Parafrankia irregularis: one gene and its partner. The protein of the gene in region 1 interacts with the protein of each later gene in a pairwise test. Links are inferred from orthologs where the notes say so. Each region holds a gene or a part of one and is shown on either strand. Other genes may lie near its edges. The genes, in order: rlmB and AWX74_RS04235.

Evidence for each region.
Region 2: the proteins of rlmB (region 1) and AWX74_RS04235 interact in binary tests that used the Escherichia coli proteins (3 or more experiments, as listed by UniProt). The link is inferred for Parafrankia irregularis from one-to-one orthologs.

What each region holds. Positions count from the first base shown.
Region 1 is NZ_FAOZ01000019.1:114,261-124,489, forward strand. What follows is about bases 4,972-7,878. They hold rlmB (23S rRNA (guanosine(2251)-2'-O)-methyltransferase RlmB), read left to right. Parts: upstream 4,972-5,834; coding sequence 5,835-6,923; downstream 6,924-7,878. Other genes in these bases: AWX74_RS24800 (protein kinase domain-containing protein), read right to left, coding at 4,972-5,429; AWX74_RS24810 (sensor domain-containing phosphodiesterase), read left to right, coding at 7,118-7,878. Also shown: cysS (cysteine--tRNA ligase), read left to right, coding at 1-371; AWX74_RS24785 (FHA domain-containing protein), read right to left, coding at 536-2,140; AWX74_RS24790 (hypothetical protein), read right to left, coding at 2,145-2,393; AWX74_RS24795 (PP2C family protein-serine/threonine phosphatase), read right to left, coding at 2,396-3,955; more of AWX74_RS24800, read right to left, coding at 4,176-4,971; more of AWX74_RS24810, read left to right, coding at 7,879-8,518; AWX74_RS24815 (RlpA-like double-psi beta-barrel domain-containing protein), read left to right, coding at 8,900-9,655; AWX74_RS24820 (DUF2334 domain-containing protein), read right to left, coding at 9,802-10,229. UniProt on the Escherichia coli protein: Specifically methylates the ribose of guanosine 2251 in 23S rRNA.
Region 2 is NZ_FAOZ01000002.1:373,069-383,229, reverse strand. The notes cover bases 4,220-7,058. They hold AWX74_RS04235 (NAD(P)H-hydrate dehydratase), read right to left. Parts: upstream 6,555-7,058; coding sequence 4,884-6,554; downstream 4,220-4,883. Other genes in these bases: AWX74_RS04230 (SWIM zinc finger family protein), read right to left, coding at 6,676-7,058; alr (alanine racemase), read right to left, coding at 4,220-4,887. In the rest of the region: AWX74_RS04260 (TetR/AcrR family transcriptional regulator), read right to left, coding at 1-200; tRNA (adenosine(37)-N6)-threonylcarbamoyltransferase complex ATPase subunit type 1 TsaE, read right to left, coding at 1,014-1,457; AWX74_RS04250 (alpha/beta fold hydrolase), read right to left, coding at 1,647-2,870; AWX74_RS04245 (hypothetical protein), read left to right, coding at 3,240-3,572; more of alr, read right to left, coding at 3,748-4,219; more of AWX74_RS04230, read right to left, coding at 7,059-7,221; AWX74_RS04225 (PadR family transcriptional regulator), read left to right, coding at 7,348-8,235; glmS (glutamine--fructose-6-phosphate transaminase (isomerizing)), read right to left, coding at 8,364-10,161. UniProt on the Escherichia coli protein: Bifunctional enzyme that catalyzes the epimerization of the S- and R-forms of NAD(P)HX and the dehydration of the S-form of NAD(P)HX at the expense of ADP, which is converted to AMP.

The DNA of each region.
Region 1 (10,229 bases):
TCTGGTCGGAGTTCGCCGCGGCGATGGACGACGATCTCGCCGTCGGCCGGGCGCTGGCCGCACTGTTCGGGGCGGTCAGCCGAGGCAACCAGGTGCTCTCCAAGGCCCACAGCCGGGAGCTGGCCGGCTGGGTCGACGTGACCCGTCGGATGCTCACCGTCCTGGGCCTGGACCCGGTGGAGCAGTGGCCCACGGCCGGCGCCGAGCTGCGCCCGGCGCTCGACAGCGTCATGGGCATTCTGCTCGATCTGCGCTCGTCGGCCAGGGCCCGGCGGGACTACACGGAGGCGGACTCCATCCGCTCCCGCCTCGCAGCGTCCGGCGTCGTCATCGAGGACACCCCGGAAGGCCAGCGCTGGCACCTCTCCTGAGGCAGCAGGCGCTGACCTCACTGGAAGCAACGCAGCTCACGGAGACAACGCAGCTCGCTGAAAACGACGAAGTGCACTGAAACGACGAACCGGCACCCGGACGGATCCGGGTGCCGGTTCGGTCATACCGGGCACAGATCACTGTGCCCGAACATCCACCGCGCTCACTGCGCCCGAACGGTGATCCTCGTCCACGCGCCCACGTAGACACGGTCGCCGTCGCGCAGCGGAATCGCGCGACCGGGCTCGATCGGGTCAGGCTCGTCGTTGAGACGCGTCCCGTTCGTCGAACCGGGGTCCCGCACCGCGTAGGTGCCGTCGGGCATCCGCTCCAGGGTTGCGTGCGCGCGGGAGATGCCCGGGTCCTCGGGTGCGCCCGAGAGGTCGATCTCCGGGTTGATTCCCCGCGACTCGCTGCGCCGGCCGATCAGCATCTGCTGCTCGGTCAGTGGGAAGACCCGCCGCGGGTAGAACTGGGGGAACGGCACACGGTGGTCATCGCCGCTGTCGTAGTACTCGCGCTCCGCCTCGATGACGGCTTCCCACGCTCCGCTCGGCGGGGCGTCATCCCAGTCATGACCGCGGCTGCCGGGACGCCGGTCGTCCGCCAGGCGTGGGTCGCCCATCCGGTCGTCGCGGTGCTGCTCGCCGAACCGTGGGTCGGGCATCCGCGGGTCGGTGCCGTGGCGGCCCTCCGCGCCGCGCCGCGACCCGGCCTGCCGGGACGTGGCACCCGCGTCGTCGAGCGCTGACGGGCCGGCCTGCCCGGGCAGCTGACCGGTGCTGAAGTCGAGCCCGCAGGTCTCGCAGAAGCGCGCGGCCGGGTCGTTGAGCGAACGGCAGTTCGGGCAGGGCGCGTAGCGGTCCGCGGCCCGGTTCCGGCCACCTGGGCCGCCCGGAACCGGTGTGGCGCCACCGCCCGGCCCACCCAGCGGATCCGCGTCGTAGCCGCCTCCGGGCCCGCCGAACGAGCCGTCGCGGTAGCCTCGTCGGCCGTCGGTGTCCGGTGCCGGCCGAGCCGGGTCACCCGCGCCGTATCCGCCGCCCCGGGCCTCGGGGCCGCCGTAGCCGCCGCGGCTCTCCTGCGCGCCGTAGCCGCGGTCGTCGCGTCCACGCGCGAACGCGGGCTCGGGCTCACCACGGCCAACCGCGTAGCCGCGCTCCTCGCGCCCGTAGCCGGGCGGCGTGCGGTCGTCACGGCCGCCGAAACCGCCCTGGTCGTCACGGCCACCGAAGCCGCCCTGGTCGTCACGGCCGCCGAAGCCGGCGCCGCGGTCGTCGCGCTGGTACGGATCGTGCCGTTCCTCGCGTGACCGCTCGCCGCGGCCGTCGGGCCGAGCGCGGTCGTCGGGCGCGTTCCCGTACCCGTCACGGGCGTACGGATCCACCGGATAGCCCCGTGCGGACCGTGGCTCCTCGGCGTAGCCCTCGCGGCCGTAACCGCCGTACGGGTCGCCGCCGCGGCCCTGGCCGCGCGGCGGATCCGCGACACCGGCCGCGTCGCTCGGGGTACGACGGATTCCGAGCGGGTCGTAGCCCGCCTGGGCTCCGCCATTGGCCTGGGGGCCTGAGGGGTCCCGTTCCGGTGCCCGCCGTGCATACGGATCCGCGGAACGCCCGGCAGGCGCGCCGGCCGGATAGGCGGCCCCGCGGCCACCCTCCTCCTGACGGAAACCATAACGATCCTGACCACCCACGATCCGAAGCCCGCACTGATCGCAGTAGTCGGGATCGTGGGACAGGTGCCCCTCCGGGCAGCGTGCGCTCACCTGATCACCTGTTCACCCGGACAGTCCTGGCCGACATCGACGAGTCGCGGACCATCATCTCGTCCATCTTCTCGACGTATTTCTTCAGACGAACCGTACCTGTTGTTGGAATGTCGATGTGAACCACCTCCCGTAGGAGGCAGCGGGTTGCGTCGTTGCCCCGGGCGAGCGCACGCCGAAACACACGCCCACCTGCTGGTCTGGCAGCGGTGTCGCTCCGGTCGGTGACCGGCGGCCCCGACGCGGGCAGCATTGTCAACCTGTCACCCTGGCCGCGACCACGGTGATGTTGTCGTGGCCGCCCTGGTCGATCGCGAAGTCGACGAGGTGGCGCGCGACGTCCAGCGCGGCGGCGTCGGGATCGAGATGGTTCACCAGTGAGGCAAGGACGTCCGGGCGGGACGAGTAGTTCCACAGGCCGTCGCTGCAGACGACCACAGTGGCCGGGGTCTCGATCGGGAAGGCGGCGGTGTGCGGGGTCACGTCCTCGGCATCGCCACCCAGCCAGCGCGTCAGGGTGTGCGCGCGCCGGTGGGTCTCCGCCTCCGAGGCGGGGATCAGCCCGGCCCGCGCGGCCTCGGCCGCCCAGGTGTCGTCCGCGGTGAGCCGCTCACACCAGCGGGGACCCAGGAGGTAGACGCGGCTGTCGCCGACCCACCCGACGGTGACCATCCCCGGGCCGTCCGCCGAGGGCTGGGTGATGATCGCGGCGGCGAAGGTGCAGGACGGGGCCATCCGGCCCTCGGCCGCACTGAGCTGGGCGATGGTGGCCTGGGCGGCTTCCACCGCGGTGTGCAGGGCGGCGTCGGCCTCGTCCGGGCCGAAGCCGCCGGAGATCCGCCGTGGCGCGGTTCGCGGCTCGTCGAACTCGGAGTACTCCTCCAGCACGTCGAGAACCTCGCTCGCGGCGCTTTTCGACGGTTCCTTGTAGGGGACCGCCTCGCCGGGCCCGTGGGCGCGCACAGCGTCCGCGAGGATGGCTGTGGCGGTGGCCGCCGCGGCCGCCGAGGCCTCGCCGGAGCCGGGAGTCGTCGAGACGCCGTCGCACACGACGGCGATGAGCGTGCCGTGGACGATCGCGACGCCCATCGCGTCCTCGTTCGTCGTGTGCCGGACCCCCCGGTCGCAGACGCCGGCCAGCGGCCCCAGATCGATCTCGCGGTGGTCCTCGTCGCCGCCGCTGACCGGTGCTCCGGCGAACGCGAAGCCGCACGCCTCGCAGTACCGTGCGTCGGTGTAGTTGGGCGCGGCACACACCGGGCAACGCATGATCTCGTCGTCGCCGGACTCGTCGCTCGGGGTGCCGTGCTGCGCCAGCAGCATCGTCGCGGCGTCGGAGTCCTCCGGGTAGCCGTCCTCGGTGAATCCGCCGCCGGAGTACCCGGAGCCGGGATAGGCCCCGGCCGGATACGACGACGACTCATACGCGCGCTCGGAGTATTCGCCGTGGTACTCGCTGTCACGATAGGTGCCGGGTTCCGGGGTGTAGCCGGCGCCCGGATACGCATCGCCCGGGTAGCTGTTCTCCGGGTACGAGTTCTCCGGGTAGCCGCCGCCCTCCCCGTAGGAGTTCTCGGAATAGTGCGCGGCCCTGAAACGGCCGGCTGAGTAGCCTTCCGCGGCCGGATCGTCCGGGTGAAACTCCGCCGAGCCATAGCCCTCGGCGTAACCCGCGGTGGGTGCCTCGTCGACGTGATAGCCGCTGGCGTGGCCGGCCTCTTCCGGATATCCGTCGCCAGGATGATGGCCGCCCGGACGAGCCGGAGGGTAGCCGTGCCCCGGGTAGCTGTGCCCGCTACGGGAGTTGAGGTCCATGGTCAGGCCACCGGCCGCTGCAGCGGCCCGCCAGTGACAGCGAGTCTGGGCGGTGTGCGCGGAGCCGTGTGGCGCGGAGCCATGTGGTTAGTGCCTCCTGCCCGTCCTGTGGGGACCGGATATATCACGTCGACCTGCTCAAATCCAAGGACGCCGAGATGAATAGTGGCATGATCCGTCAGATGCGTCGACGCCGATGATCGCGGTGCCCGCCTGGGTGTCAACGTCCGGCCGTCCTGCGTGGATTGTGGGGAGTCCTGTCCGCAGTACGCCCGCCATCCGTGTGCGCTCCGCAAGTGCCGCCACCTCCTGGGCCTTTTGGCTGGTGGGAGGGCTCTTCGGGGCCCTCGGCCAGGCCCGCGGGGCGCGCCGGCGCCCAGCTGGCGCCGGCACCTGCCGCGACCTCGCCGAGCGCCGAGGCCATGTGCGCGGCACCGGTGAACCGGCTCCCCGGGTCGGCGGCGGTGGCACGAAGGAGGAACCGGTGCAGCGGTGCGTGCCGAGCCAGCACCTGGTCGACCTCCTGCGTCGGAAGGGTGTATCGATATGTTGACGTTCGGTGCGGAAAATCGAGTGCCGCGGTGGCCAACAGCCTGCCGAGAGCGTAGAGGTCGGAGCCCACCGACGGGGGGCTCATGGCGAGCTCGGGGGCGTCGAATCCCGCCGTCACGTGGAACGCGCCGAGGTGGCGGCCTGCCGGGCGCAGCGACTGGAGGTCGACCAGCGTGACCTCCTCGCCGTTCCAGACCACGTTGCCCGGCGCCAGGTCGCAGAAGAGATAGCCACGCTCGTGGACGTACCGCAGCGCGGACAGCAGGCGCAGCGCCCCGGCGATCGCAGCCGGCACTGGCAGCGGCGCACTCGTGACGGCTCCGGCCTCCCGCCGGGAGCGGAGCAGCTGCGACAGCGACGGGCCGGCCACGAACCCCATCACCGCGAAATCCGTGCCGCCGTGGCAGACCTCGCCCAGCATCGGGACGATCGCCGGATGCCGCAGCGGTGGGTCGGGCGGCAGGCGCCGCGGCACGCGGCAGGCTCCGTGCCGGCCATCCGGGCGTGACCGCGCGCGCCGAAGGCTCTTCAGCACCACCTGCCGCCCCGCACGGCGGGTGCCGTCGGTGACGCCGGTGTGGCTGGTTCCCGGTGCGGCGGCGTCACCGGCGCGTTCGCCGGCCTCACCCAGGTCGACGGCCAGAAACACCCAGCCGGCCGGCCCGGGGCCGCCCGCGGCGAGGCAGTCGACGACGCGGTAGCCGCCGACGACGTCCCCGGACCGCAGCGGCGGTGAGAAGGAATAAGGCGTCCGGCATCGTGGGCAGAACCCGCTGGTTCGCGACCGCGGGCCGAAGCTCTCCCGGCCGGCGACGCGACCGACGGGGCCGGCGCACACCGGGCAGCGGGCGCCAGCCGCGCCGCGCACCGGGGCTGGGCCGGGGCCCGCCCAGGAGAAGCCGCCCACCTGCCCTCCAGACACGCGCCCGCCCATCCCACTGAGGATAGGTAGCAAGTCGCGGATTCGCGGAGCCTCTCGGTGAACTCGTGGGGTCCACCTGTGCATCGAGCGGTCCGGGACCACTCGATCGGGCCGGCCGTACCGCGCAACCGGTGTCGCCGGCGTCCGACAGCCGTCCGATAGCTGTCAGACAGTCAACGTCTTTCCCGACGTCCATGTCGATTTCGGCGCGCGCATCGCCGTGGGCAGTGCTGGTCGATGTGGGCATTGGTGATGGTGTCCGCCGCGTGGCGTGACACGGCCGGATACCGTTGGGGTACGGCTGTGTCGCGGCTGGCAGCAGGCAGCGCCCGGCACGGTCAGTTGATCAGTTGGCTCGCGGGGCGGGTCGACGGCCCGAACACGCGAGTTACGAGGTGGTCTGTGATGGCCGGTGGCCAGAGCCGGGGTGGCGGCGGAGTCGCCCGTGGCGGGCAGGGAGGCCGGGCCGCGAAGTCGGGTTCCCACCGCAAGGGTGCGGCGATCGGTAGCGGCGGGCAGCGCCGCAAAGGGCTGCAGGGCAAGGGCGCGACACCACCGGCCGAGCAGCGGACCGGTCATCCGGCGCAGCGCCGTGCCGCCGCCGCGGCTGCTGCGGCCGCCCGGGGCGGAGCAAGGCGTCCGAGTGCGCAGGGCCAGGCGGGGTCGTCGGCCGGCTCCGGCTCCGGCGCCGCCGCCGGCGGGAGCGGCGGCACCGGCGCCCACGGCGCGCGGCGCGGCGAGACCGACGAGTTCGTGGTCGGCCGCAACGCGGTGGTCGAGGCGCTGCGGGCAGGGGTGCCGGCGAGCTCCCTGCTGATCGCCGGCGGCCTCGAGTTCGACGAGCGGGTCGCCGACGCCCGCCGCCTCGCCGGCCGTGCCGGTCTCACCGTGGTCGACGTCGGGCGGGTCGAGCTCGACCGGCTCTGCCCGAACGCACCGCACCAGGGGCTCGCGCTCTCCGTCCCGCCTTTCGAGTACGCCCACCCGGATGACGTGCTTGCCGCCACCCAGTCCGCGGCGCCCGGCCTGGTCGTCGCGCTCGACGGCGTCACCGACCCGCGCAACCTCGGTGCCGTCGTCCGTTCGGCGGCGGCGTTCGGCGCGAACGGTGTCGTCGTTCCCGAGCGGCGCGCGGCGGGTATGACCGCGGCGGCGTGGAAGACGTCCGCGGGTGCGGCGGCGAGGCTGCCCGTCGCCCGAGCGGTGAACCTGACCCGTACCCTGCGGTCGTTCGCCGAGTCCGGCCTGTTCATCGTCGGCCTGGCGGCGGACGGGGAGGTCGACATCGACGATCTCCAGGTTGCCGCGGATCCGCTGGTTCTTGTGGTCGGTTCGGAGGGGCGCGGCCTCTCGCGGCTCGTCGGCGAGTGCTGCGACCTGAAGGTCCGGATCCCGATGGCCGGAGCTATGGAGTCGTTGAACGCCGGGGTCGCCACGGGCATCGCGCTCGCTGAGATCGCGCGCCGTCGTCGCCTGGCGGCGCCCGCCCCCTGAACCGGTCCCGCCGCGTTGCCCACGGTGGCCCGCGGTGGCCGGCTGCCCGCAGCAGCCCGCCGCGGTCGGCCCCGCCGTGCGCTGCACCGGCGCGGGGCCCGCTGTGCCGTCGTGGGCTGCGGGCTGCGGGCTGGCGGCGCACCATCGGAAGGGAACGCCGATGCGCGAGCGCTGCCGGCCGGGAGGTGTACGCCGTGAACGATGTTGTGACCGGCGGGGGGTGGGAGGTGCCAGTGGGCTCCGGACCGCCCGGGAAGGCTGACGACCGCGCATCCGGTGGGCACCCGGGTCCGGAAGGCCCGCAGACGCGGGATCACAACGACGAGATGAGGCGCGTCCTCGACCTCGCGCGTCGTCATCTGCGGACCGATGTCGCCTGGCTGGCCAGGTTCAGCGGCGACCACCAGGTCATCGATCTCGTCGCGGGCGACGGTGACCTGGTCGAGAGCCTGGTCGGGTACCGGGTCGACAAGGAGCAGACCTACTGCGCCCGAGTGCTGGACGGCCGTCTTCCCGCGGTGGTGCCCGACGCTCGAGCGGACAGCCGCACGGCCAACCTGCCGGTCACGCGTGATCTGGGCATCGGGTCCTATGTCGGCACACCTGTCCACCTGGACAACGGCGAGCTCTACGGCATGCTGTGCGCGCTGGGCACCGAGCCGGACCCGAACCTGGGCGAGCGGGACGTCCGTTTCCTGAGCCTGCTGGCCGACGTCCTCACCGACACGGTTTCCGCGATCCACCGCGGCCACGCCGATGACGATCATGTCCGGTCCGTGATCGGGGAGATCATCGATTCCGGTGGGCCGACGATGGTCTTCCAGGCGATGTTCGACCTGCCGACGCATGGGATCGTCGGTGCGGAGGCGCTGGCGCGCTTCCCCCGGTTCCCATCGCCTGACGGCCTGCGGACCGCGCCGGGAAGTGGGTCCAGCGGCGATCCCGGTGGGCGGCGCGACGACGGCGTCCTGTCGCCGGCCCATTGGTTCGAGCAGGCGACGTCGGTCGGCCTGGGCATCGATCTGGAGCTGGCGGCGATCCGTGCGGCCCTGGCGGAGCTGCCGCGCTTCCCACGCGGTCTGGCGCTCTCGGTGAACGCGTCGCCCGCGACCATCGCGTCCGGGCGGCTCATCGAGCTGATCGACGGCCCCAGCGCCGACCAGGTGGTCGTCGAGATCGCCGAGCGCGAGGGCAACCACGAGCTGCCGACGACGCTCGACCGCCTGCTGGAGCTGCGTGACCTCGGGACCCGGATCGCGGTGGACAACGTGGGCGTCGCCTATGCGAGCCTGCGGAGAATGGTGCAGTTCCTGCCGGACGTCGTGAAGATGGACCGCTGGCTTTCGATGAATGTCGGTTCCGACGCGGCCCGCCGGGCGCTGGTCGAGGCGCTTGTCCACTTCAGCCGGCAGATCGGTGCGACGCTGGTCGCCGAGGGTATCGAGACCGCGGACGAGCTGCGGGTGCTGTCCGCCGCCGGTGTGGACCAGGGGCAGGGCGAGTTCCTCAGCCCACCTGGACCGCTGCCACTTCCCGCCCATGGCCGCTGCGTGGCCGTGAAACACAGCCGACTGGCCGCCACGGCGATGACCTGAACGACGCCCACGGATTTCGGGAAATGCGAACTATCTGAAGAGCGGTACCTGCTTCGTCGGTTTCCGGCTTCTGTGGGGCGTGCGGCCGTGCCGCGCAGCGCCAGCATTCATGCCAATCGCGACAAGTCGGGCACCGAGTCGCTTGACGAACCGCAGGAAATGAGGATTTCGGTTGCTGCGGGCGCCAAAATCCGCACTTCTTGCTTGGGGGAAGTGGTGGCGGTGGTGGCGGCAGATCTTGGCTGGCGTGTGCAGGAAGACGTGGTAACTCTGGTTTCTGATGGGTCGAGATAATTGTCCCGGTGTGGTCTTTCGGAATTGTGATGGCTCTGCCGGCTTTTGTCATTGCCAGCGGAGGAGGTGCCCCTGCACAGTGTGGGCGTGAATATCTCGCGAAGGAATGGACGGACTTCTCGTGCGGCCCGCGCGACCCGGGCGGCCCGCGCGGCACCGTCACGGCCCGGCCGGCGCCGCCGGCGGATCCTGCTGGTTCCGGCGCTGATCAGTGGGTATGCCTGCCTCGCCGCCTGTCTGGAGCCGGCGGGCGGTCGGGCGCCGGGCGGTCAGAACGAGGGCTGGGAGATCACGGTCTACTACACGGCGGTGGAGAGATTTCACGAGGGGACGCCGCCGACCGTGGTCCGTGGCTGCCGCCAACGGGAGTGCTCCTTCGGTACCGATCTGCTCGGCACCTTTCCCGCCGGTTTCGTCCAGGCGGTGCGCGACGAGGGGACCGGTCGGATCACCAGTGCGCCACTCGCCGGATCCATGCTCAACTGGTCCTACGACACCGGATTCTGGCTGGACGACATTCCAAGCGACACCGCCGGCCGGGCACTGGTGCCGTTCCGAAGTGCCGCCGCCGATTCCTCCGTGCTGCCGGCCGGCACCACGTTCGTGATCGAGGAATGTGGTGTCGAGGAGGACGGATCCGAGATTGACCCGAGTGCGTGCGAGGTGTTGCGACGGACTTCCTGGGAGATCCGTGACGAGTTCACACCCGGGCTCGGCGGTGAACAGCATCTGGACCTGTACATCGGCGAGGAGAACATCCCGGACTTCACCGAGAAAAGCCCGCTCTATCTGACCGGAATCGGCGCGGGAATCCGTGTCACGGAGCCGCGGCAATCGCAGTAGAACACCAGGAGGCGCTGTAGCGGTGGCGGGCCGGCACGGGCACGGGAGCCCAGGGGAGCTCCCGTGCCCTGCCAGCGGTCCAGCGGTCCAGCGGTCCAGCGGTCCAGCGGATCAGACGGTCCGGCGGACCGGCCGGCCGGCCGGGATCAGACCGCGGAAGCGGCGATGAAGGTGTACCCGAGGGCCTTCACGCCCTCGACCGTCTGCCGCAGATAGTCGACCCCCAGATACGGGTGGTAGAACATGCTCGCGAAGCCGTCCCGGACGATCAGGTTGCGGCGCGCCGCGTCGACGAGGTCGGCGGGTAGTCGGGCGGGGTGGTTGTTGAACGCCTCCGGCTCCACGTTGCCGATGTTCTCCGGAATGATGAACGAACCGTAGATGTCGGTGACCGGGTAGGGGAAGAACTGGCCGCCGAACTTCGTGTGGTCGATGGTGCCGCCGGCCAGCTGGTTGCGGAAGTACAGCCCGCGGTCGTAGCGGCGCGGGAACTTCGCCTTCGCCGCGGCGTAGTCCGGCGCGGAGGCCGCGTAGTGCGGGAACTCGAAGACCGTCGGCACCGACAGCCCGGCGG
Region 2 (10,161 bases), on another replicon or contig:
CGGTAGGCGGTCGCCGTCGACACTCCGGCCTCGGCCGCGAGATCCACCAGGCTGAAACGGCGTCCGTTGCGCGCGAGGAGTCGCCCCACCGCGTCGAGAAGGTCACGCCGGCTGGCCAGGAAGTCGCTTCGGGTCCTACGGGACCGGGCCGAGCGCTCAGCCGGAGCCTCTACAAGGTCGACAGCGGTGCTGCTGCGCACGCGCGCCCCTCTCACGGCCACAACTGGCCATCAACGGATCCTCGCGGTCATGACACGGGTGGGCCGCCGCATGCATGAACTTCGCGCCTACGCCGCCAATATAGCGGAACAACTCATCAACTACGGAACGTTGACTGTTTGTCCTTACGGGCCGCTTGCCGCGACACAACCAGCCACGAGGCGGTATGGGGAGCAGGCCTGGACCAGGCATTAACCGGGGGATACGCGATCTTAACATGATCTAGGACACCGAGTGCTGAGCCATGGTTCACCTGCGGTGACAGCCCTCATTCCGGAACTCGTCAGGGATTAACTACCGGCAAGAAGGCCGAATGTTCCCGGAATCACTTTCCCGCTTACCCGAACATGCCCACCCGAAAAGGTGCTACGGCACCGGCGGGCCACCCCGGGCCGCGCGGGCGCCGCCCTGGCGGGCGGCCCGGTTCACCACACCCGAGGGCCTCGACGCCGGTCAGTCCCCCGATCCGGCCGCCGCCGGGCACTCTCAGGACGCCACGGCATGGACTACTTCGTGGGCTCCGCCTCCCGCGGCACGTAGCCCGCGTCGCGCCGCCGCACGCCGCCGCGAGGCGCTTCCTCTCCGCATCGCACGGCGCCCGGCAGGCGCCGACCGGCCCACCGCGGCAGCCGACCACCCGACGTCAACAGGTCGACGACTTTGACCCGGACGAACACAGGCACCAGAGCAGGTCCCCCGCCGAGCGGACGTCCACACGGTCCCGCCGATGGCACCAGCCGGCTAACGCCCGCGGAGGGAGGGGCTGCCTCCGCGGGTTGGGACGAACGTGCAGGTCAGCGCGGCGCCAGGCCGAGCGAAGCCAGACGCTGCGCCCAGTCGGCCCCGGCTGGGCGCAGGCGCACCCGCCGCACCTCGCCCGCCTCGTCACCCGCGGGCCGGCTTATCTCGATCCGCAGATGGGCACCCGCCAGCTGCTCCACCAACCCGGAGCCCCACTCGACGACGGTGACCGACCGTGCGAGGTCGGCGTCCAGGTCGAGATCGTCCACCTCCGCCACCCCGCCCAGCCGATAGGCGTCCACGTGGACCAGCGGCAGACGGCCATCCGGGTGGACTCGGGCCAGGACGAACGTCGGTGAGGTGATCTGCGCCCGAACCCCCAGGCCCGCCGCAAGGCCCTGCACGAAGACCGTCTTCCCGGCACCCAGCGGACCGTCGAGAATGATCAGATCACCGGGCTGCAGCACCGGTGCGAGCCGCGCTCCGATCGCCCGCATGCCGTCAGGATCCTCGGCCACGATCTCCGGGGCGACCGGCGTGGAGGGCGGCTGCGCCGACGTGGCGGATGTGCCGGGCGTGGCGGGCGTGGTCATCGGGTCGGGTCCGTTCCTGGTCGTGGCCCGGCCGGTTCGAGCACGGGCGGTGCGGCGCGGGCGGCGGGCGGCGCACCCCGGGGCGCCTACCGCTCAGGTCACGGGCTCACTTGCCCGGGGACCCGGTGCCGCGGGTACCCGGACACGTTCCACCAGGCCGCGGATGACCTCGTTGGTGACGTCAGGGCATTCCAGCATGATCGCGTGGCCGGGGCCGGACTCGATCCGCAGCTCGGCGTCGGGCAGCAGACGGGCGAGGACACGGCTGTGCTCGACCGGTGTCATGAGATCACCGTCGCCGACCAGGATGACAGTCGGGGTGCCGCGAAGACCCGCCACGGCCGCTACCTTGTCATGGTCGAGGAGGGTGGACATGAACGCCGCCATCACCGGGATCGGTGTGTCCCCGACCATCGTCTCGAGGAACGAGACGACCGACGGCGGCACCTCGGTCGAGCCGAAGGCGATGCGGCGGGTGATCTCCCAGGAGAAGTCACTGCCACGCCGACGCGCCCGCTCGAACAGCACGGGCGCGCGCTGCATGCCACCCAGCAGTGGCGGCAGCACCCGATGGACCCCTCCGGCAAGCAGTGACGGCACGCCGAAGGTCAGCCGGGGCAGCTCGCCCGCGCTGGTCGACAGCAGCGCCACCCCCACCACCCTGTCCCGGAACAGCTCGGGATGGGTGCCCGCCAACGCCATGATCGTCATACCGCCCATGGAGTGGCCGATCAGCACGATCGGCCCCGTGGGAACCCGCTCGGTCAGCACCTGGTGCAGGTCGGCGGCGAGCTGGTCGATGGTGCAGTTGCCTGCCTCGGACGGCCCGGAGCGCCCATGTGCCCGCTGGTCGTAGAACACCATCGGCCCCAGATCCCGCAGCGCACGGTGCTGGAACACCCACGAGTCGCTGTTCACGCAGAAGCCGTGGACGAAGACCAGGGTCGGCGCACCGGCGTCGTCCGCCGCGCTCGGCCGTGGCTCCTGGGTGGTCTCCTCGACGTACAGCGCGACGCCATCCGACGCCGTGACGACCGTCGAGACCCGCCCGCCGATGGGCCCGACGCCGCCATCGTCCGGTAGATCCGGCACGGCGCGATGCCTACGGACCGTGCGCCGCTCGCTGATCAGGCCCGCCGCCAGCACCGCGCCGACGATGCCGGCGGTTCCACCCCGGCGCGCGGCGCGGGATCCCACGACCGCCCCGGCAGCCCGCGCGGCCGCCCGGGCCACGCCACCCGTGACAGCCGGAACCCCGGCCAGCCCGGAGCGGTGGGAACGACCGGGGGCATCGCCGACATCGGTGCCACCGCTCACGGCCGCACACCCACCATCGCCCGCCCACCTCTCCACTCCACCGGGTCCACTCGGCTGGACCCATCCGGCCGGATCAGCCCGCCGGAAGCCGCACGCGCACCCGTCACACATGCACCAATAGCGGCACGACGCACCGGTATGCCCGATGGTGCCATCCCGTCGGGTGTCACGCCACGCGTCCGTCGCGTCGGACACTCCGGGCCGATCCGGCCACGCAGGCCGTCGGCCTGCACAGACGCGCAAGGAGAAGGACCGGCGCGACCCGGCAGAAAGACGACAGAGGATCAACAAGATCCACAAGGACCTGACCCAGATCCTCCGCTAGCGTTGAGCACGTCGGGCCATGCGGTTGTGACCAGGGGAGGCCTCGTGAAGTTGCGGTGGCGCAAGAGCAAGCCGGCCACGTCGCCCGCGTACGGCGGCGGCGCTTTCGAGGTCGATGACGACATCGAGGACGACCTCGGCGAGCTGGGCTCGGGTCTCGGCGATGCGGGAGCGGCGGGCCCCGCCCCGGCCGCGGGCGGGCCGGTCATGCTGACGTTGACGACGCGCGCGGAGATCGAGCAGGCCGCCGAGCGTGCGGCCAACCCGCAGCCGGTCCGTCGCCGGATGGAGCGTGGGATGTTCGGTGGTGCCGCCACCGGCCACTCCCATGGCGGCGATTCCGGCGGTTCCTGCGGCAGCGGCGGCTGCGGCTGCTGACCGGCGGCTACAGCTGCTTGACCGGCGGCTACGGCGGCTGGCGCAGGGAGGCAGCTGCGGCTGCTGACGCAGTCAGTGTCACCGGGGCGGCCAGCGCGCTGTTGAGGCGGCCAGCGCCGCTGGTGCCGCCGATAGCTGTGCGTGGGCTGCGATCCGGTCTGCCCGCCGGGCCGGATCAGCCTCCGGTGTAGACCCGTGGGACTCGAGCGCCGACCCGGGTGACGATCTCGTAGTTGATGGTGCCGAGCGCACGGGCCCAGTCGTCAGAGGTCGGCTCACCGTGGTGGCCCGGCCCGAAAAGCACGACGTCGTCGCCGGCTGCCACCGGGTCGACGCCGACATCCACCACGAACTGGTCCATGCACACGGTGCCGGCGATGCGGCGGCGCCGCCCACCGATCAGAACCTCGGCCGTGTTGGTCGCCGCGCGGGGGATCCCGTCGGCATAGCCGAGGGGGACGACGGCGAGGTTGGTCTCGGAACGCGTCGTGTACCGGTGCGCGTAGGAGACCCCTGTCCCCTCCGGGACCCGCTTCACCAGCGCGGTTGTGGCCCGAAGGGTCATCGCGGGGCGCAGCCCGAACGCCGAGGGCGGCCCGACCTCGGGCCCGGGCGACAGGCCGTACACCGAAACGCCCGGGCGGACCATGTCGAAATGTGCCTCCGGGGTGATCAGCGTCGCCGCCGAGTTAGCCAGATGCCGGATCTGTGGGTTCAGGCCGGCCTTGCGCGCCACGTCCACCGCGTCACCGAACCGACCGATCTGCGACTGGACGGTCGGGTTGCCGGGATCGTCGGCGAAGGCGAAGTGGCTCCAGACCCCGACGACGTCGAGGAGCCCCTCCCCTTCCAGGGCCGCGGCCGTATCGCACAGGTTCGGCCAGTCCTCCGCGGTGGCACCGGCGCGCCCGAGACCCGTGTCGACCTTCAGGTGCACTCGTGCGGCTCTGCCGACCTGCCGCGCGGCTGCGGCAAGCTCGGCGAGTGCCCAGGTCGCCGACGCGGACAGGTCGATGTCGGCAGCGAGCCCGGCGGCCAGCCGCTCACCCGGGGCGGCCAGCCAGGAGAAGATCGGGGCGTTGATCCCGGCGGCGCGCAGGCCCAGCGCCTCCTCCAGGAACGCGGTGCCCAGCCAGCCCGCACCGGCGTCCAGCGCTGCCCGCGCGCAGGGCACCATGCCGTGGCCGTAACCGTCCGCCTTGACCACGGCCATGGTCGTTGCGTTGCGTGCCCGGGCTACCAGCGCCGCCACCGAATCGCGAACAGCGTCAAGATCGATGGCCGCGTACGCGCGCGGCAGGTGCGACTGGCTCACGCCTCGACGCTAGCAAGCAGGTCCCCGATGGCCACTGTGAGCAGTGCCGGAATGTCGCTGGCAGCCAGCGGGCGCGGGCCCCGCCCGGCCGCGAGGCCATGCAGGTGGGCGCCCGCCGCGGCCGCCCACACCGGTGCCAGACCCGCGGCCAGCAGGGATCCGGTCAGCCCGGTGAGGACGTCGCCGGACCCGGCCGTTCCCAGCCACGGCGTGCCGGTCAGGTTGACGAACGACTCGCCGCCGACGCCGGCGACGATGGTTCGGTCCCCTTTGAGCAGCACCGTCGCACCAAGCTCGGCGGCTGCCCGGCGAACGGTGCCCAGCCGATCCGCGGCCAGGCGGGCCGGCACAGCGGAGGCGTCCCAGCCAAGGGCGGTGGCGACCAGGCGGGCGAATTCGCCCTCGTGCGGCGTCAGGACAACCTCGTTCGTCCCGTCCTGGGCGGTTCGCTCCCGCAGCAGGGTGGGCCGGGCGGCGACAACGGCGGCGAGTGGCTCCAAAGCGCCGGCGTCGGCCAGCAGCGGGACGTCGGTGCGCTCCAGCAGTGCGGTCACGAGCCGTCCCGTGGTCTCGTCCGCCGGCAGGCCTGGCCCGATCGCCCACGCCTGGACCCTGCCCACACCGAGCGCCGCGTCGGCGTCCCCGGGCTCGATCACCGTCACCACCGCCTCGGGGTGCGCGCGCAGGACGTGATCGGCGGCCCGCGCCTGCGCTGCCACCCGGAGGTAGCCCGCTCCCCCGCGCAACGCTCCACCGACGGCCAGCACGGCCGCGCCGGGATAGCGGTCGCTGCCGCCGACGAGCCCGAGGACGCCCCGGGTGTACTTCGAATCGGTGGCCAGCGGCACTGGAAGCAGCCGGGCCACGTCACCGTCCCGCAACGCGCGCAGATCGGCGGCGGGCAGCGTCAGCCCGATGTCGACCAGCTCGACCTGGCCCGTGTGCGTCGCGCCGGGTCCCACCAGCAGACCACGCTTGTAGGTGCCGAAGGTGACCGTGCTGCTGGCCCGCACGGCGCCGTCAGCCACCGCGCCGGTGTCGGCGTCGACACCGCTGGGCACGTCGACGGCAACCGTGCGCGCGGTGGGTGTCAGGCGGGTGAGCGCCGCGTACGGATCGCGTAGCGCGCCCCGGCCGCCGATACCCAGCAGGCCGTCCAGCACGATGTCCGCCGAGGCGAGCAGCTCCGCGGCCCGGTCACCGCCCAGCCCGTCAGGGCTCGCACCACCGCGGGAAGGGCCACCGCGGGAATCGCCAGCACGCGAACCGCCACCGCGCGAACCAGCAGCACCCGAACCAGCAACATCCGAAGCGGCGGCGTCCGAACCAGCACCGCGTGGGCCGGACTCGGGTGGACCGGTGCGGTACAGGCGGCCACCCGCGGCGAGCAGGGCGGCCGTGCCCTCGGGATGGGTCCGTCCCGGTGCCAGTGCCTGGACAACCGCGCCCCGCGCGGCGAGCCGGGCACCGGCCCACAGCGCGTCGCCACCGTTGTCGCCGCCACCGGCGAGGACGACGACCCGGGCCCCGTACACCCGGCCCAGGCGCCGGCCGACATGGGCCACCAATCCGGACACAGCCCGTTGCATGAGGGCACCTGCGGGCAGCGTGGCAAGCAGCGGTGCCTCCGCGGCCCGCACATCGGCGACGGTGTGCGCTTCGAGCATGGCGCCATGCTCCCGCCTCGGGCACGCCCCCCGCACGCCCGGGCGGTCGTACGGGTGCGGCGACCCGCCCGGCGGCAGGGCAGCGGAGTCGGCGCGGGCGACCCGGTTTCGCGGGCTGCGCTCAGGCAGCCCCGTGCTGACGGCCGTGCCAGGCCACGGTGGCTTCCCAGAGCGCGTCGGCGACGGCGTCGCTCTCGTCTGCGGCGTCGAGGAGTGTCTCGACCAGCTCGGCCCGCGGAACGCGGCTCAGGAAGACCCTGATGGCCGCGTGCACGGGATCGTCGGCGAAGAGCTCCTCACCGTGGCCTTCCTCGTCGTCATCGTCGTCGTCGGCCATTCCGGCCGACCCGGTGGCAACCAGGGCGACCGCTACGGCATGGCGACAGAACACGCCGCCCGCGCTGTCGGAGCACGTACAGGTCGAGCCTGGGCCATCGTCGCCAGCCACCAGGCTGACCTGCTGGTGACCGTCGTCATCGACGGTGCCCGACGCGTTGGTGGGACGGATCCGGAGCTGCTCCACCCGGCCGAGCAGAGCAAGGCTGACGCCTTCCATGAAGACGGCCGTGCCGGCCCGCTGGGCACAGGCACGTTCCTCGAAGGCGGCCTCGAGCGGGGTGACCGCACCCTCGCCGTGGCCGTCACCCTCGGAAGCCGAAATGATCATTCTCTAATCCTACGGAACCGACGCGCGTGCGCGCCGGCCAGGTGGGAGACGGTCTTGCCAGGCGTCCGATCGCGATATATCGTGAGCTTACGCGAGACTACGCGACCCAAGATCAAGGAGATCATGATGAGTTCGTACGCGATTCCAGGATGGGAAGCCGGCTGGGAGGGTTGGCGCAGGTTCGGCGCCTCCCGGCTGATCGACGCCGCCTACCAGGCGGCCTTCACCGAAACGAACTGCGACCCCACCCGTGAGCGCCACAGCCGTATGCACGGCGGCCCCGGGCCACGCGACCGAGGTGACCGTGGCGGGCATGGCGGCCGCGGCGGCCGCGGTGGGCGAGGCGGCGCAGGCGGGCCGTTCGGTCCCGGCGGACCGGGCGGGCCCGGGGGCGGCTGGCCGTTCGGCCGCGGTTTTCCGCCCGGCCCCGGCTTCGGCCGCGGGGCACGGGTTGGCCGCGGCGACGTCCGCGAGGCCCTGCTCGCACTGCTCGCCGAGGAGCCCATGCACGGGTACCAGATGATCGGCGAGCTCGCGAACCGCAGCGGTGGCATGTGGCGGCCGAGCCCCGGTTCGGTCTACCCCGTGCTGTCGATGCTCGCCGACGAGGGCCTGGTCCGCGCCGAGGAGCGGGACGGGCGCCGGGTGTTCCACCTCACCGACGCGGGCCGGGCCCACGTCGAGGCCCGTGGCGACGTGCCCAAGCCGTGGGAGACCGCGGCGGCGAGCGCCAACGACGACGTGTCCGCGCTGCGGAACCTGGCCTTCGGGGTCGGCGCGGCGGTGGTGCAGGTCGCCCAGGCCGGCGATGCCAGCCAGATCGCCGCGGCCCGGGAGCTGCTCACCGAGACCCGTCGGAACCTGTACCGCATCCTCGCCGGGGAACCGGCCGGCCCCGAGGCGGCAACGCAGACCGACGGTGACGCGGGCACGACCGGCACCGCACAGTCCGGCTCGACCGACAGCGACGGCGACGGGAACCCGTCCGATCGGCCCACGAAGGATCTGAGCTGACCGTTCGACGGCGTCGTCACCAGGCGGCGCCCGAAAGCCGGCTCGGTACCGGAGCGGAATCGCGAGCCCCGCGTCCGCTCCGGTACCGCGAGCCCCGGGCGTGCCCCGGCCACGGCCGGGGCACGGTCCTACTCGACCGTGACGGACTTCGCCAGGTTGCGCGGCTGGTCGACGTCCAGGCCCCGGGCAAGCGCCAGCTCGCAGGCGAAGACCTGCAGCGGCAGGGTCGTGACCAGCGGCGCGAACAGCGAGGACGTCGCCGGCACCCGGATCAGATGATCAGCGTAGGGCTCGACATCGGTGTCGCCGTCCTCGGCGATCACGATCGTGCGCGCTCCGCGGGCCCGGACCTCCTGGATGTTCGACACCACCTTGCCGTGCAGGTTCGCCCGGCCCCGGGGTGAGGGCACCACCACCACGACGGGCAGCCCGGGCTCGATGAGCGCGATGGGGCCGTGCTTCAGCTCGCCCGCCGGGAACCCCTCGGCATGCATGTAGGCCAGTTCCTTGAGCTTGAGCGCGCCCTCGAGGGCGACCGGGTAGCCGACATGGCGGCCGAGGAAGAGCACCGCCTTCGCGTCTGCCAGGCTGCGGGCGAGCTCGCGTACCGGCTCGACCGTCCCCAGGGTGCGGCGCACCAGCTCCGGCATGCGCTGTAGCCGCTCCACATAGGCCGCGACCTCGTCGCCGTACAGGACGCCCCTGGTCTGGGCCAGGAACAGACCGACGAGCAGGCAGGCCGCGACCTGCCCCAGGAACGTCTTCGTCGCCGCGACACCGACCTCGGGGCCACAGCGGGTGTACAGGACGGCGTCCGACTCCCGCGGGATCGTCGAGCCGTTGGTGTTGCAGATCGCCAGCACCCGGGCCTTCTGCTCGCGGGCGTGCTTGACCGCCATCAGGGTGTCAAGCGTCTCCCCGCTCTGGCTGATCGCGATGACGAGGGTCGACCGGTCGAGCACCGGATCCCGGTAGCGGAACTCCGAGGCCATCTCGACCTCGCAGGGCAGCCGCGTCCAGTGCTCGATGGCGTACTTGGCGATCAGCCCGGCGTGGTAGGCCGTCCCGCAGGCAACGATGAAGACCTTGTCGATGTCGCGAAAGTCCTGGTCGGAGAGACGCTCCTCGTCCAGGACGATCGCGCCCTCGTTGGAAAGCCGCCCGCGCAGGGTGTCAGCGAGCGCCTCGGGCTGCTCGCTGATCTCCTTGAGCATGAAGTACGGGAAGCCGCCCTTCTCCGCCGCGCTCGCGTCCCAGTCGACGTGATACCGACGGCCCTCGACCGGGGTGCCGTCGAAGTCGTAGACGGTCACACCGTCCGGACGGGCCTCGACGACCTGGTCCTGACCGATCTCCAGCGCCTCCCGGGTGTGCGCGATGAACGCGGAGACATCGCTGGCCAGGAAGGCCTCCCCGACACCGAGGCCGACGACGAGCGGACTGTTACGGCGCGCCCCGACCACCACGCCGGGATGGTCCTGATGCAGGACGACCAGCGTGAAGGCGCCCCTCAGCCGGCGGCACACCACCCGCAGGGCCTCGGTGACCGGGTGCGCCGACGCGACCCGCTGCCCGGACCCCGACGACGACGCCGACACCGGCGATACCGGCGACACCGATGACGCCGCGGGGCCCGCGGCGGCCGCACGGGCGATCTCGATCTCCAGCAGATGTGCGACGACCTCGGTGTCGGTCTCGCTGCTCAGCTCATGGCCCGCGGCCTCGAGTTCCGCTCGCAGTTCGGCGAAGTTCTCGATGATCCCGTTGTGGATCACGGCGACCGCACCGGTGCAGTCGGTGTGGGGGTGCGCGTTCACGTCGGTGGGACCGCCATGGGTCGCCCACCGGGTGTGCCCCATGCCCGTCGTCCCGGGCATCTGCTCGCCGCTCTCGTCGAGGACCTTCTCCAGATTCGCCAGCCGGCCG